DNA from 3 places in the Burkholderia sp. F1 genome. Region 1 is predicted to be linked to each of the others. Evidence: predicted binding sites of a transcription regulator. Region 1 holds the regulator's gene; each other region holds the start of a gene.
What was found. The regulator sigma-54, encoded in region 1, starts transcription at its own class of promoters, with help from an activator protein. The targets are predictions, from matches to a motif close to TGGCANGNAANCTGCTTT.
Positions count from the first base shown of each region.

Region 2: the regulator sigma-54 is predicted to act here: its motif matches at 1,590-1,607, upstream of ACFIMZ_RS04850 (urease subunit gamma).
Region 3: the regulator sigma-54 is predicted to act here: its motif matches at 1,708-1,725, upstream of glnA (type I glutamate--ammonia ligase).

Region 1 is NZ_CP172421.1:3,602,948-3,607,039, reverse strand. It holds gene ACFIMZ_RS17000 (PTS sugar transporter subunit IIA) at 1-480, opposite strand, end outside; gene hpf (ribosome hibernation-promoting factor, HPF/YfiA family) at 670-1,038, opposite strand; gene ACFIMZ_RS16990 (RNA polymerase factor sigma-54) at 1,197-2,702, opposite strand; gene lptB (LPS export ABC transporter ATP-binding protein) at 2,868-3,644, opposite strand; gene lptA (lipopolysaccharide transport periplasmic protein LptA) at 3,641-4,092, opposite strand, start outside.
Region 2 is NZ_CP172421.1:1,001,689-1,005,780, reverse strand. It holds gene urtE (urea ABC transporter ATP-binding subunit UrtE) at 1-527, shown strand, start outside; gene ACFIMZ_RS04855 (urease accessory protein UreD) at 608-1,483, shown strand; gene ACFIMZ_RS04850 (urease subunit gamma) at 1,721-2,023, shown strand; gene ACFIMZ_RS04845 (urease subunit beta) at 2,034-2,357, shown strand; gene ureC (urease subunit alpha) at 2,354-4,060, shown strand; gene ureE (urease accessory protein UreE) at 4,073-4,092, shown strand, end outside.
Region 3 is NZ_CP172421.1:2,825,922-2,830,013, reverse strand. It holds gene ACFIMZ_RS13345 (EI24 domain-containing protein) at 1-56, shown strand, start outside; gene ACFIMZ_RS13340 (competence/damage-inducible protein A) at 53-868, shown strand; gene ACFIMZ_RS13335 (rhodanese-like domain-containing protein) at 974-1,438, opposite strand; gene glnA (type I glutamate--ammonia ligase) at 1,834-3,249, shown strand; gene glnL (nitrogen regulation protein NR(II)) at 3,426-4,092, shown strand, end outside.

The DNA.
Region 1 (4,092 bases):
CTCGGCGCGATCCGGTTCGTTGTGCAGACGCTCGCGCGCATCGCGGTCGGACAGCAGCTGTGCGATTTCCGACAGGATCTCGAGATGCTGCTGGGTGGCTTGCTCGGGAACGAGCAGGAAGATCAGGAGCGAAACGGGCTGGCCGTCGGGCGCCTCGAACGGAATCGGATCGGCGAGCCGCACGAACGCGGCGAGTGGATGCTTGAGGCCCTTGATGCGCCCGTGCGGAATCGCGACGCCTTCGCCGAGCCCGGTCGAGCCGAGGCGCTCGCGCGCGAACAGGTTGTCCGTGACGGTGCTGCGGGCGATGCCGTTCTGATTCTCGAAGATCAGCCCGGCTTGTTCGAAGACGCGTTTCTTGCTGGTGACGGAGAGGTCGATGACGACGTTCTCTAGGGGCAGGATTTTGGCTAGGCGATTCATGTTGGCAGGCGATAGGGCGGCCTGGGGTCTCCTCGCGGCGGCAGACTGATTTTCCATGTTTGGCAATATCAAGGCGTTAGGCGATGGAGACCTGCAAGGCACGGCGACCGTACCCAACGCCCCCCGGCAATAACCGAAGCATTATAGAACACGGGCGCGAGCGTGGCGCGGATGCGGGCGGCGCTGCGCCGGACACAAAAAAAACCGCCCGGCGAACCGGGCGGCGTGGCGATGCGGCATGGCAGGTTATTGCGGCGGCACTTCGATCTGTTCGAACTGCTCGACCGCCGGCTGAAGCTTGATCGGATCATGCGCATGCGTTTGCAGGCGCTCCATGTGCTTCACGACCTGGCGGTCCAGCTTGTCGATCAGCAGGTCGATTGCTGCGTACAGGTTGCCGTTTGCGCTTTCGACGAAGATATCCTTGCCCTTCAGATGCAGATTGATTTCCGCGCGTTGCTGCTTGTCCTTTTCCTTGTGGTTGTCGACCGAGAGGATCACAGTGCCATCGATCACCTGATCGCTATGCCGTAGCACCCGGTCCAGCTTGGTGATCACGTATTCGCGAATTGCAGGCGTGACTTCGAGATGATGTCCACTGATCTTCAGGTTCATAGTGCTTCTCCAAGCGAGTGACCACGCGGCCGCATCGAGGCGGCGCTCCGGTCGACATGCCCGTGCCGCACGGTGCGGCAGATGGCGGACAGGTCGCCCGGCCAGTTCCCCGTATGCGCGGTGGCCGGAACACGCCTGCCGCCGGGCAGGCAGCAGGCTTAAAGAGACTTGCGCAGATTTACTGCCGGGATCTTGAGGGCTTCGCGATACTTGGCAACCGTGCGGCGCGCGACCACGAAGCCTTGTTCTGCCAGCAGTTCGGCAATTCGGCTGTCCGAAAGAGGCGATTTTGGGTCTTCGGCTCCTATCAGTTGCTTGATGAGGGCACGGATGGCAGTCGACGATGCGGCGCCACCTGTGTCGGTCGAGACGTGAGATCCGAAGAAGTACTTAAATTCAAGCGTCCCGAACGGGGTCAGCATGTACTTCCCGGTTGTCACACGGCTGACAGTCGACTCGTGTAGGCCCAGCGTATCAGCTATTTCCCGCAAAACCAAGGGGCGCATGGCGATTTCGCCGTGCGCAAAGAAATTCTTCTGACGTTCGACAATAGCCTGTGCAACTCGCAGGATCGTGTCGAACCGCTGCTGGATATTCTTGATCAGCCAGCGCGCTTCCTGCAGCTGCTGCTTGAGCGAACCCGCGGACGGATCGCCGCGGCTGTTGCGCAGGATGTTCGCGTAGAGATTGTTGATCCGCAGGCGCGGCACGACTTCGGGATTCAACTCCGCCTGCCAGCCCTGGCCGACCTTCTTCACGATGATGTCGGGCACGACGTAGTCCGCTTCGGCCTTGCCGTACGCGGCGCCGGGGAACGGCTCCAGCGAGCGGATCAGCGCGTGCGCGTCGCGCAGCGCGTCGTCGTTCGCCTTCAGGTGCTTGCGCAACCGCGTGAAGTCGCGCGCGGCGAGCAGCTCGAGATATTGCGACACGATCTCGAGCGCGAGCGTGCGCGTCGGGGACGGATCGAGCCGCAGCAGCTGCAGCTTCAGGCACTCGGACGCCGAGCGGGCCCCGACCCCGGCCGGGTCGAAGCTGTGCAGCAGCGCGAGCGCGGCGTTCAGTTCGTCGCAATCGACTTCGAGTTCGGGCGGCAGGTCGGCGAGCACCTCGTCGAGCGTTGCGGTCAGGTAGCCGTCGTCGTCGAGCGATTCGATCAGGAACATCACGAGCGCGCGGTCGCGCGGCCCGGCCTGCGTGACGCGCAGCTGCGCGGACAGGTGGTCGCGCAACGACGTCGCCGCTTCCTGGACCTGCAGCGGCGGCAGGTCGTCGTCATCTGACGCGCCGCTCGCGCGGCCGAATTCGTCGAGGTTCCATTGCGGGCCGTCGCTGTCGCCGGACGCGTAGCCGTCATAGTCGTCCGCAGCGGCCGGCTCGTCGCGTTCGGTGCGCTCGCCGGTCTGGCCGGCGCCGTTCGTGGCCGCCATCGGCTCGGGGTTCGACGCGGGCGGCGTCTGCGCGATCAGCGAACCATCCGCGGCAACGCGCAGCGGGCTCGCGATCCATTCGTCGTCGCTCTCGAGCAGCGGATTCTGGGCGACCGCCATCGCCACTTCCTGTTGCAGTTCGAGCGTCGACAGCTGCAGGAGCCGGATCGACTGCTGCAGTTGCGGCGTCAGCGCCAGGTGTTGCGACAGGCGGAGTTGAAGGCTGGCTTTCATGGCAGGGAGGGAGTCATACCGGGAGTTTGCCACGACCCAGGCGCCTTGAGCCATCCGCGATTACGCGCGGCGTCAGTCCTGCCGGGAATGGACCGCGAACGGGACTGTAAAACGGGGCGCGGCCCCGCGCGGCGTGACCGGGCGGGGCGCGTTCTCGACAACGGGTTACATGCGGAAATGTTCGCCGAGATAGACGCGGCGCACGCTTTCGTTCTCGATGATTTCGCTCGGCGCGCCGGCGGCGAGCACGGTGCCGTCGCTGATGATGTACGCGTGGTCGCAGATGCCGAGCGTTTCGCGGACGTTGTGGTCCGTGATCAGCACGCCGATGTTGCGCTGCTTCAGGAACTTGACGATCTTCTGGATCTCGAGCACCGCGATCGGGTCGACGCCCGCGAACGGCTCGTCGAGCAGGATGAAGCTCGGGTTGGTCGCGAGCGCGCGCGCGATCTCGACACGGCGACGTTCGCCGCCGGACAGCGACAGCGCCGGATTCTCGCGCAAGTGGCCGATCTGCAGCTCGTCGAGCAGCGCCTCGGTGCGCGACGCGATCGCGTCCTTCGACAGGCGCTTGCCGCCGTCGTCGTGCTGCAGCTCGAGCACCGCGCGGATGTTCTCCTCGACGGTCAGCTTGCGGAACACCGACGCTTCCTGCGGCAGGTACGACAGCCCCAGCGACGCGCGCTTGTGGATCGGCAGCAGGCTGATCGAGCTGCCGTTCAGCGAGATCTCGCCCGCGTCGAGCGGCACGAGCCCGACGATCATGTAGAACGACGTGGTCTTGCCGGCGCCGTTCGGGCCGAGCAGGCCGACGACTTCGCCGCTCTTCACGTCGAGCGACACGTCCTTGACGACCGTGCGCGAGCCGTAGCGCTTCTTCAGGTTGCGGACGACGAGCGAGCTGCTGGTGCCGGCCGGCTGGCGGTTCGGTAACGCATTCATTGGCCCGGCGCCCCCTGGATCGTGGTCGACGGCGCCAGCTTGGCCGGCGCGCCGTTCAGCGGGGCGGGGCCGCCGCTGCGCGGCGACAGCATCGCGCGCACGCGGCCGTTCGGGTTGCCCGGCGCCGCGACGTCCTTGCCGCCGCGCGCGGTGTAGAAGTCGCGCTGGCCGTCGTAGGTGACCACGCTGCCGTGCACGGTGTCGGCGATCGTCGACGTGCCCTGCAGGCGGCGCACGGTCGCGGCGGTCGTGAGGGTCGTCAGGTCCTGCTTGCCGTCGTAGTCGATGCGTTCCGAGTCGCCGTCGATGTATTCGTCGAGCCCTTCGCGCTTCTGGCGGAACGACGCGTGCTTCTTGCCGCTGCCGTATGAGGTCGCGTACTGATAGCCTTCCGGATCCTGCCGCACTTCGACGCGATCACCCTTGATGATGATCGTGCCCTTCGTGA
Region 2 (4,092 bases), 1.4 Mb from region 1:
GCACGGTGGCGTGGCGCGGCGCGACGCTCGGCGCGCTGCCACCGTATGCGCGCGTCGCGGCCGGGCTCGCCTACGTGCCGCAGGGCCGCGACATCTTTCCGCGCCTCACCGTCGAGGAGAACCTGCTCGTCGGCGCGGCGAGCCGACGCGCGCCGTCGAAAGTGCCGGACCGCATCTACGACCTGTTTCCGGTGCTGAAGGACATGCGCGCGCGGCGCGGCGGCGACCTGTCGGGCGGCCAGCAGCAGCAGCTTGCGATCGGCCGCGCGCTGATGAGCGAACCACAGTTGCTGATCCTCGACGAGCCGACCGAGGGCATCCAGCCGTCGATCATCCAGGACATCGGCCGCACGCTGCGGCAGCTCGTCGACGAAACGAAGATGACGGTGCTGCTCGTCGAACAGTATTACGATTTCGCGCGCTCGATCGCCGACCATTACTGGGTGATGAGCCGCGGGGAGATCGTCGCGGGCGGCGATGCGCGGGACATGGAAAGCAATGGCGTGCGGGAGTTGATCGCCGTGTAGCAAGCGGCGCCGGATCGCGGTTGCGGCAGAGGGATTATTGTTCCGGTAGCATCCACGTTCCCCGCGCCCGCTTTCCGCCGATGTCCGCCCCCGATTCCCACGTGTCGCTGTCCCGCCCCGCCGTCGCCAAGTCATGGCGCGCCCGTCTCGAACTCGGCTTCGAGCGGCACGGCGCGCGCACCACGCTCGTCCACCGCCTGCACGACGGCCCGCTGCGCGTGCAGCGGCCGCTGTATCCGGAAGGCGACGCGATCTGCCACGCGGTGATCGTCCATCCGCCGGGCGGCGTCGCGGGCGGCGACCGGCTCGACCTCGACATCGCGCTCGGCGACGGCACGCACGCGGTGCTGACGACGCCCGGCGCGACCAAGTGGTACAAGTCGAACGGCCTCGACGCGACGCAGCGCATCGGCATCGTGCTCGGCGACCACGCGAAGCTCGACTGGCTGCCGCAGAACAACCTGTTCTTCGACTCGGCGCACGCATCGCTCGACTTCACGCTGACGCTCGGCGCAGGAGCGAGCGCGCTCGGCTGGGACGCGACGCAACTCGGCCGGCAAGCGGCCGGCGAAGCATGGTCGGCGGGCCGCGTCGCATCGACGTCGGCCATCGTCGACGCCGCCGGCCGGCCGCTGTGGACCGAGCGCGCGCTGCTCGAAGCCGACGACGCGCTGCGCGGCGCGCCGCAGGCGCTCGCGGGCTTCCCGGCCTACGGCACGCTGTGGGCGATCGGCGCCGCGTGCGACGCCGCGCTCGCGGAATCGCTCGCCGAACGGATGCCGTTCGACGCCATGCTGCGCGCGGGCGCGACCTGCGTGACGCCGGGCGTCGTGCTCGTGCGCGCGCTCGCGGTGTCGATGGAGGCGCTGCAACGGCACTTCGTCGACTGCTGGCTGCATCTGCGCCCGATCGTGCACGGCGTCGCCGCGCGGCCGCTGCGGCTCTGGCAGACCTGATCCCGCCCGCCTTAACGCCCCATTTCGGCGCAGCGCTGCACCCGGCGCCGCACACCGCTCATGCACCGCGCACCACGAACGCGCATCCGGCGCCGTTCCGCGTGCATGGCACGCTGCTTGCTCCTTACATATCCGATACGCACGGCACGCCGGATGATGCGGTGCTACGATGAATCGCGCTTCTGCACGGCAGCAGTGCACCGAGAAATAATTACGTTTTCCTGAACGCTTGCCTTCATGAAACTGACTCCCCGCGAAAAAGACAAGCTGCTGATCTTCACGGCAGCGCTGCTGGCCGAGCGCCGCCGTGCGCGCGGCCTCAAGCTCAACTATCCGGAGGCGGTCGCGTTCATCACCGCCGCGCTGATGGAAGCCGCGCGCGACGGCCGGACCGTCGCCGAGGTGATGCACTACGGCACGACGCTGCTCACGCGCGACGACGTGATGGACGGCGTGCCCGAGATGATTCCCGACATCCAGGTCGAAGCGACCTTTCCGGACGGCACGAAGCTCGTCACGGTCCACCATCCGATTCCCTGAGGCACCCAGCATGATTCCCGGCGAAATCCTCACCGACGACGGCGAGCACGAGCTGAACGCGGGCCGCGCGACGCTCACGCTGACGGTCGCGAACACCGGCGACCGGCCGGTGCAGGTCGGCTCGCACTATCACTTCCACGAAGTCAACGACGCGCTGTCGTTCGATCGCGCGGCCGCGCGCGGCTTCCGGCTCAACATCGCGGCCGGCACCGCGGTGCGCTTCGAGCCGGGCCAGACGCGCACGGTCGAGCTCGTCGAGCTCGCGGGCGACCGTGCCGTCTACGGTTTTCAGGGCAAGGTAATGGGGCCGCTCTTCAGGAACAGCACGACATGACACTACGCTTGAGCCGCCGCGCGTACGCGGAGATGTTCGGGCCGACGACGGGCGACCGCATCCGTCTCGCCGATACCGAGCTGCTGATCGAGATCGAACGCGACTGCACGATCTACGGCGAGGAAGTGAAATTCGGCGGCGGGAAGGTGATCCGCGACGGGATGGGCCAGTCGCAGCGCGTCGCCGCCGACGTGCCCGATACGGTGATCACGAACGCGGTGATCCTCGATCACTGGGGCATCGTGAAGGCCGACATCGCGATCAAGCACGGCCGCATCGCCGCGATCGGCAAGGCCGGCAATCCCGACATCCAGCCGGGCGTGACGATCGCGATCGGCGCGGCGACCGAAGTGATCGCCGGCGAAGGGCTGATCGTGACCGCGGGCGGCATCGACACGCACATCCACTTCATCAGCCCGCAGCAGATCGACGAGGCGCTGGCTTCCGGCGTCACGACGATGCTCGGCGGCGGCACGGGGCCCGCGACCGGCACCAACGCGACCACCTGCACGCCGGGCCCGTGGCACATGGAGCGGATGCTGCAGGCGGCCGACGGCTGGCCGATCAACCTCGGCTTTCTCGGCAAGGGCAACGCGAGCCTGCCGCAGCCGCTCGTCGAGCAGATCGCCGCCGGCGCGATCGGGCTGAAGCTGCACGAGGACTGGGGCACGACGCCCGCCGCGATCGACAACTGCCTGTCGGTCGCGGACGACACCGACACGCAGGTCGCGATCCACACCGACACGCTGAACGAAGCCGGCTTCGTCGAATCGACGGTCGCCGCGTTCAAGGGCCGCACGATCCACACGTATCACACCGAAGGCGCGGGCGGCGGCCATGCGCCCGACATCCTGAAGGTGTGCGGCGAGGCGAACGTGCTGCCGTCGTCGACCAACCCGACGCGCCCGTACACGATCAACACGCTCGACGAGCACCTCGACATGCTGATGGTGTGCCATCACCTCGATCCGTCGATCGCCGAGGATCTCGCGTTCGCCGAGTCGCGCATCCGCCGCGAGACGATCGCGGCCGAGGACATCCTGCACGACCTCGGCGCGCTGTCGATGCTGTCGTCCGACTCGCAGGCGATGGGCCGCGTCGGCGAGGTGATCATCCGCACCTGGCAGACCGCGCACAAGATGAAGGTGCAGCGCGGCGCGCTGCCGGAGGACAACGCGCGCCACGACAACTTCCGCGCGAAGCGCTACGTCGCGAAGTACACGATCAACCCGGCGCTCACGCACGGGATCGCGCACGAGGTCGGCTCGATCGAGCCCGGCAAGTGGGCGGACCTCGTGCTGTGGGAACCGGCGTTCTTCGGCATCAAGCCGACGATGATCCTGAAGGGCGGGATGATCGCGATGGCGCAGATGGGCGACCCGAACGCGTCGATCCCGACGCCGCAGCCCGTCCACTATCGCGAGATGTTCGCGACGCGCGGCGGCGCGCTCGCGCGCACGTCGCTGACGTTCGTGTCGCAGATGGCGGCCGACGCCGGCATCGCCGAGCGCTACGGGCTCGCGAAGCGCATCGTGCCGGTGCGCAACTGCCGCAACGTGACGAAGGCCGACATGATCCACAACGCGTGGCGGCCCGCGATCAGCGTCGATCCGGAAACCTACGACGTGATCGCCGACGGCCAGCTCCTCACCTGCGAGCCGGCCGCGGTGCTGCCGATGGCGCAGCGCTATTTCCTGTTCTGACGATTTCGACTCATGCGCACCCTCGACAAACG
Region 3 (4,092 bases), 780 kb from region 1:
TGGAGGACCTGCGCGCGACGCCGCGCGCCACCACCATCGACATGGGGCAGGCATGAGTATCGGCATCATCATCATCGGCGACGAAATCCTTTCCGGTCGCCGGCAGGACAAGCATCTCGCGAAGCTCATCGAGCTGCTCGGCGCGCGCGGCCTCGCGCTCGACTGGGCCGAGTACGTCGGCGACGATCCGGCGCGGATCACCGCGACGCTCGCCCGCGCGTTCGCGGCGGGCGACATCGTGTTCTCGACGGGCGGCATCGGCGCGACGCCGGACGACCACACGCGCCAGTGCGCGGCCGCGGCGCTTGGCGTGCCGCTCGAGCTGCATCCGGATGCGAAGCTGCTGATTCAGGAGCGCATCCGCGAGATGCACACCGACCCGGACCAGCCGATCGATTTCGACTCGCCGGAAAACCGGCACCGGCTCAACATGGGCGTGTTTCCGCGCGGCGCGGCGATCATCCCGAACGGCTACAACCGGATTCCGGGCTTCTCGGTCGGCGACGTCCACTTCGTGCCGGGCTTCCCGGTGATGGCGTGGCCGATGATCGAATGGGTGCTCGACACGCGCTATGCGCACCTGCATCACGCGACGCCGCACGCGGAGCGCTCGCTGTACGTGTTCGAGCTGCCGGAATCGACGCTCACGCCGCTGATGGAGAAGATCGAGCGCGATTTTCCGGGCGTGCGGGTGTTCAGCCTGCCGAGCGTCGGCGACGCGGAGCGGGGCGGGATCTACGCGCGCCGCCATATCGACCTCGGCGTGAAGGGCGAGCCGGAAGCGGTCGCGGCCGCGTACGTGAAGCTGCGCGAAGGCGTGCACCTGCTCGGCGGCGATATCGTCGAGCCTGACGCGACGCGCACGTAAGCGCCGGCCGCGCCAACGCAACGGGCCGCAGTCGTTCACAAGGCGGCCCGTCATCGGGATGTCATCGCCCGGCTCGACGATGACGCAGGCGGTGCGCGTGCGCCGTCAGGCGCCGATCCACGGCAGTTTCCGGAAGCACCAGCCTTCGACCGTCTTGCGGTGGCCTTCGGCGTCCTTCGCGCCCTCGAAGCCTTCGAGCAGGTCGAACGCCTTCGTGTAGCCGGCCTGCGTGGCGGCGAGCGCGGCGAGTTTCGAGCGCGCGGCGCTGCGGCACAGGAACAGCACCGGTGCGCCGGGTTCGACAGCCGCCTTCAGCTGGTCGACGAATTCGGCATTCGGCACGCCGCCCGGGTAGCGGGTCCATTCGAGATGCAGGTACTGGCCGTCGCCGACGAGCGGGCGGCCGACCCAGTCCAGCTCGGCGCGGGTGCGCACGTCCACGAGGCGTGCCGACGGGTCGAGCTGCAGCAGTTCGAATGCCTCGGCCGGCAGCAGCGCGCCGGCATAGTTCAGCGCGCCTTGGGCGCGGCGTTCGTCGGCCTTCGCGTAAAGCTGTTCGAGCGTACTCATGGCAGGAGGTCTCCCTATCGGTCAAACAAATATTCTAGCGCGCTGCCTGCCGCGCGATGTGCGTGCGCCACGCGGCCCGCGCACGGCGCGCGTGCTCACCAAAATGGTGCAAAATGCGTGAAATGCACCATAATGGTCCATTCGAGGTGCCGGGTACGGTGAAGCGCACCATCGAGGTGCCTGCGATGAACCGGCAAGGCCCTGAAATTGCGCGGCGAAGCCTCGTCGCGGCGCGCCACGGCGCGCTTCGCGACCATCCCGCGCATGCATGGCACGGAAGCTGCTTTATTGAATTCGGTCGAATCGGGGCACGCTGCGCCAAAGCCAAGCTCCGAGCAGCTCGATAAACGAGGCGGTCCCAGTCCGCCGGTATTGTTCAATCAGGAGAAGAGGTTATGAGTAAAACCGTCGCCGACGTCATGCAGCTCGTGAAGGACGAGGACGTCAAGTTTGTCGATTTCCGCTTCACCGATACGCGCGGCAAGGAGCAGCACGTGTCGGTGCCGGTGTCGGCGTTTGACGAAGACAAGTTCGAGAGCGGTCACGCGTTCGACGGCTCGTCGATCGCTGGCTGGAAGGGCATCGAGGCGTCGGACATGCTGCTCATGCCGGATCCGACCGCCGCGTTCGTCGACCCGTTCTATGAAGAGTCGACGCTGGTGCTGACCTGCGACGTGGTCGAGCCGGCCGACGGCAAGGGCTACGAGCGCGACCCGCGTTCGCTCGCGAAGCGCGGCGAAGCGTACCTGAAGAGCACGGGTATCGGCGACACGGCCTTCTTCGGTCCGGAGCCGGAATTCTTCATTTTCGACTCGGTCCAGTGGAACACGGACATGTCGGGCTGCTTCGTGAAGATCAACTCGGAAGAAGCGCCGTGGTCGTCGGCCAAGGAATTCGAAGGCGGCAACACGGGCCACCGTCCGGGCACGAAGGGCGGCTACTTCCCGGTCGCGCCGGTCGACACGTTCCAGGACATGCGTTCGGAAATGTGCCTGCTGCTCGAACAGCTCGGCATCCCGGTCGAAGTGCACCACCACGAAGTGGCGGGCCAGGGCCAGAACGAAATCGGCACGAAGTTCTCGACGCTCGTGCAGCGCGCCGACTGGACGCAGTGGTCGAAGTACATCATCCACAACGTCGCGCACTCGTACGGCAAGACGGCGACGTTCATGCCGAAGCCGGTCGTCGGCGACAACGGTTCGGGCATGCACGTTCACCAGTCGATCTGGAAGGACGGCCAGAACCTGTTCGCGGGCAACGGCTACGCCGGCCTGTCGGAACTGGCGCTGTTCTACATCGGCGGCATCATCAAGCACGCCCGCGCGCTGAACGCGATCACGAACCCGACGACGAACTCGTACAAGCGTCTGGTTCCGCACTTCGAGGCACCGGTCAAGCTGGCCTATTCGGCACGCAACCGTTCGGCGTCGATCCGCATTCCGCACGTGTCGAACCCGAAGGGCCGCCGCATCGAAACGCGCTTCCCGGACCCGATGGCGAACCCGTACCTGTGCTTCACGGCGCTGATGATGGCCGGTCTCGACGGCATCCAGAACAAGATCCATCCGGGCGAAGCCGCCGACAAGAACCTGTACGACCTGCCGCCGGAAGAGGATGCAAAGATCCCGACCGTCTGCGCGGGCCTCGACCAGGCGCTCGAAGCGCTCGACCAGGATCGCGAGTTCCTGACGCGCGGCGGCGTGTTCACGGACGGCATGATCGATGCGTACCTCGCTCTGAAGGAGCAGGAGCTCGCGAAGTTCCGCATGACGACGCATCCGATCGAGTTCGAGATGTACTACTCGCTGTAAGCGGCGATGGCGCTTCGACGCTTCAGCGGGCGAAGCGCCGCCGCGCCGGTTCGCTTGCGCCGCGCAACTCCCGGCGCGAGCAGCGGAATCTGAAAAGGGGACGGCGCCCAGCCGTCCCTTTTTTGTTCCGCGGCATTCACAATTTTTGCGCATCCTGGGCTCGATAAGCACGCAAGATGGTTCTGAAGAATCTGATCAAGGCGAAGACGGGGCAGCCTGAGCGTCTGTCGGATGACGAGCGGCTCGCGCGTTCGGGGCTGCTCGCCGGGCTGGAGGCGCTGCCGACGGTCGTGCTGGTGCTCGACCGCAAGACGTTGAAGATCGCGTTCGCGAATCCGTCCGCGGAGGCGATGCTCGACATCTCGCGCCGCCAGCTCGCGCAGCGGCCGTGGGGCGAGATCTTCCCGAACGCGAACGAGCTCGCGTCGACGATCACCGCGATCGGCGAGGAACGCTTTCACGCGACGCACCTCGACACCGTGCTCGACCGGCCCGGCCGCGAGCCGCTGCATGTGCATGCGATCGTTGGCTTTCTCGAGAGCGCGCCGGATTTCGTGCTCGTCGAGCTGTTCGAGAACGAGCGCCAGTCGCGCACCGACCGCGAGGAGCGCATCCACGACCTGACCGCGGTCAACAAGCAGCTGATCCGCAACCTCGCGCACGAGATCAAGAACCCGCTCGGCGGGATTCGCGGCGCCGCGCAGCTGCTCGAATTCGAGCTTGGCGAGCGCGAGCGCGGCGAGCTGCGCGAATACACGCAGGTCATCATCAAGGAGTCCGATCGCCTGCAGACGCTCGTCGACCGGCTGCTCGAGCCGCACCGGCATCCGCACATCGTCGGCG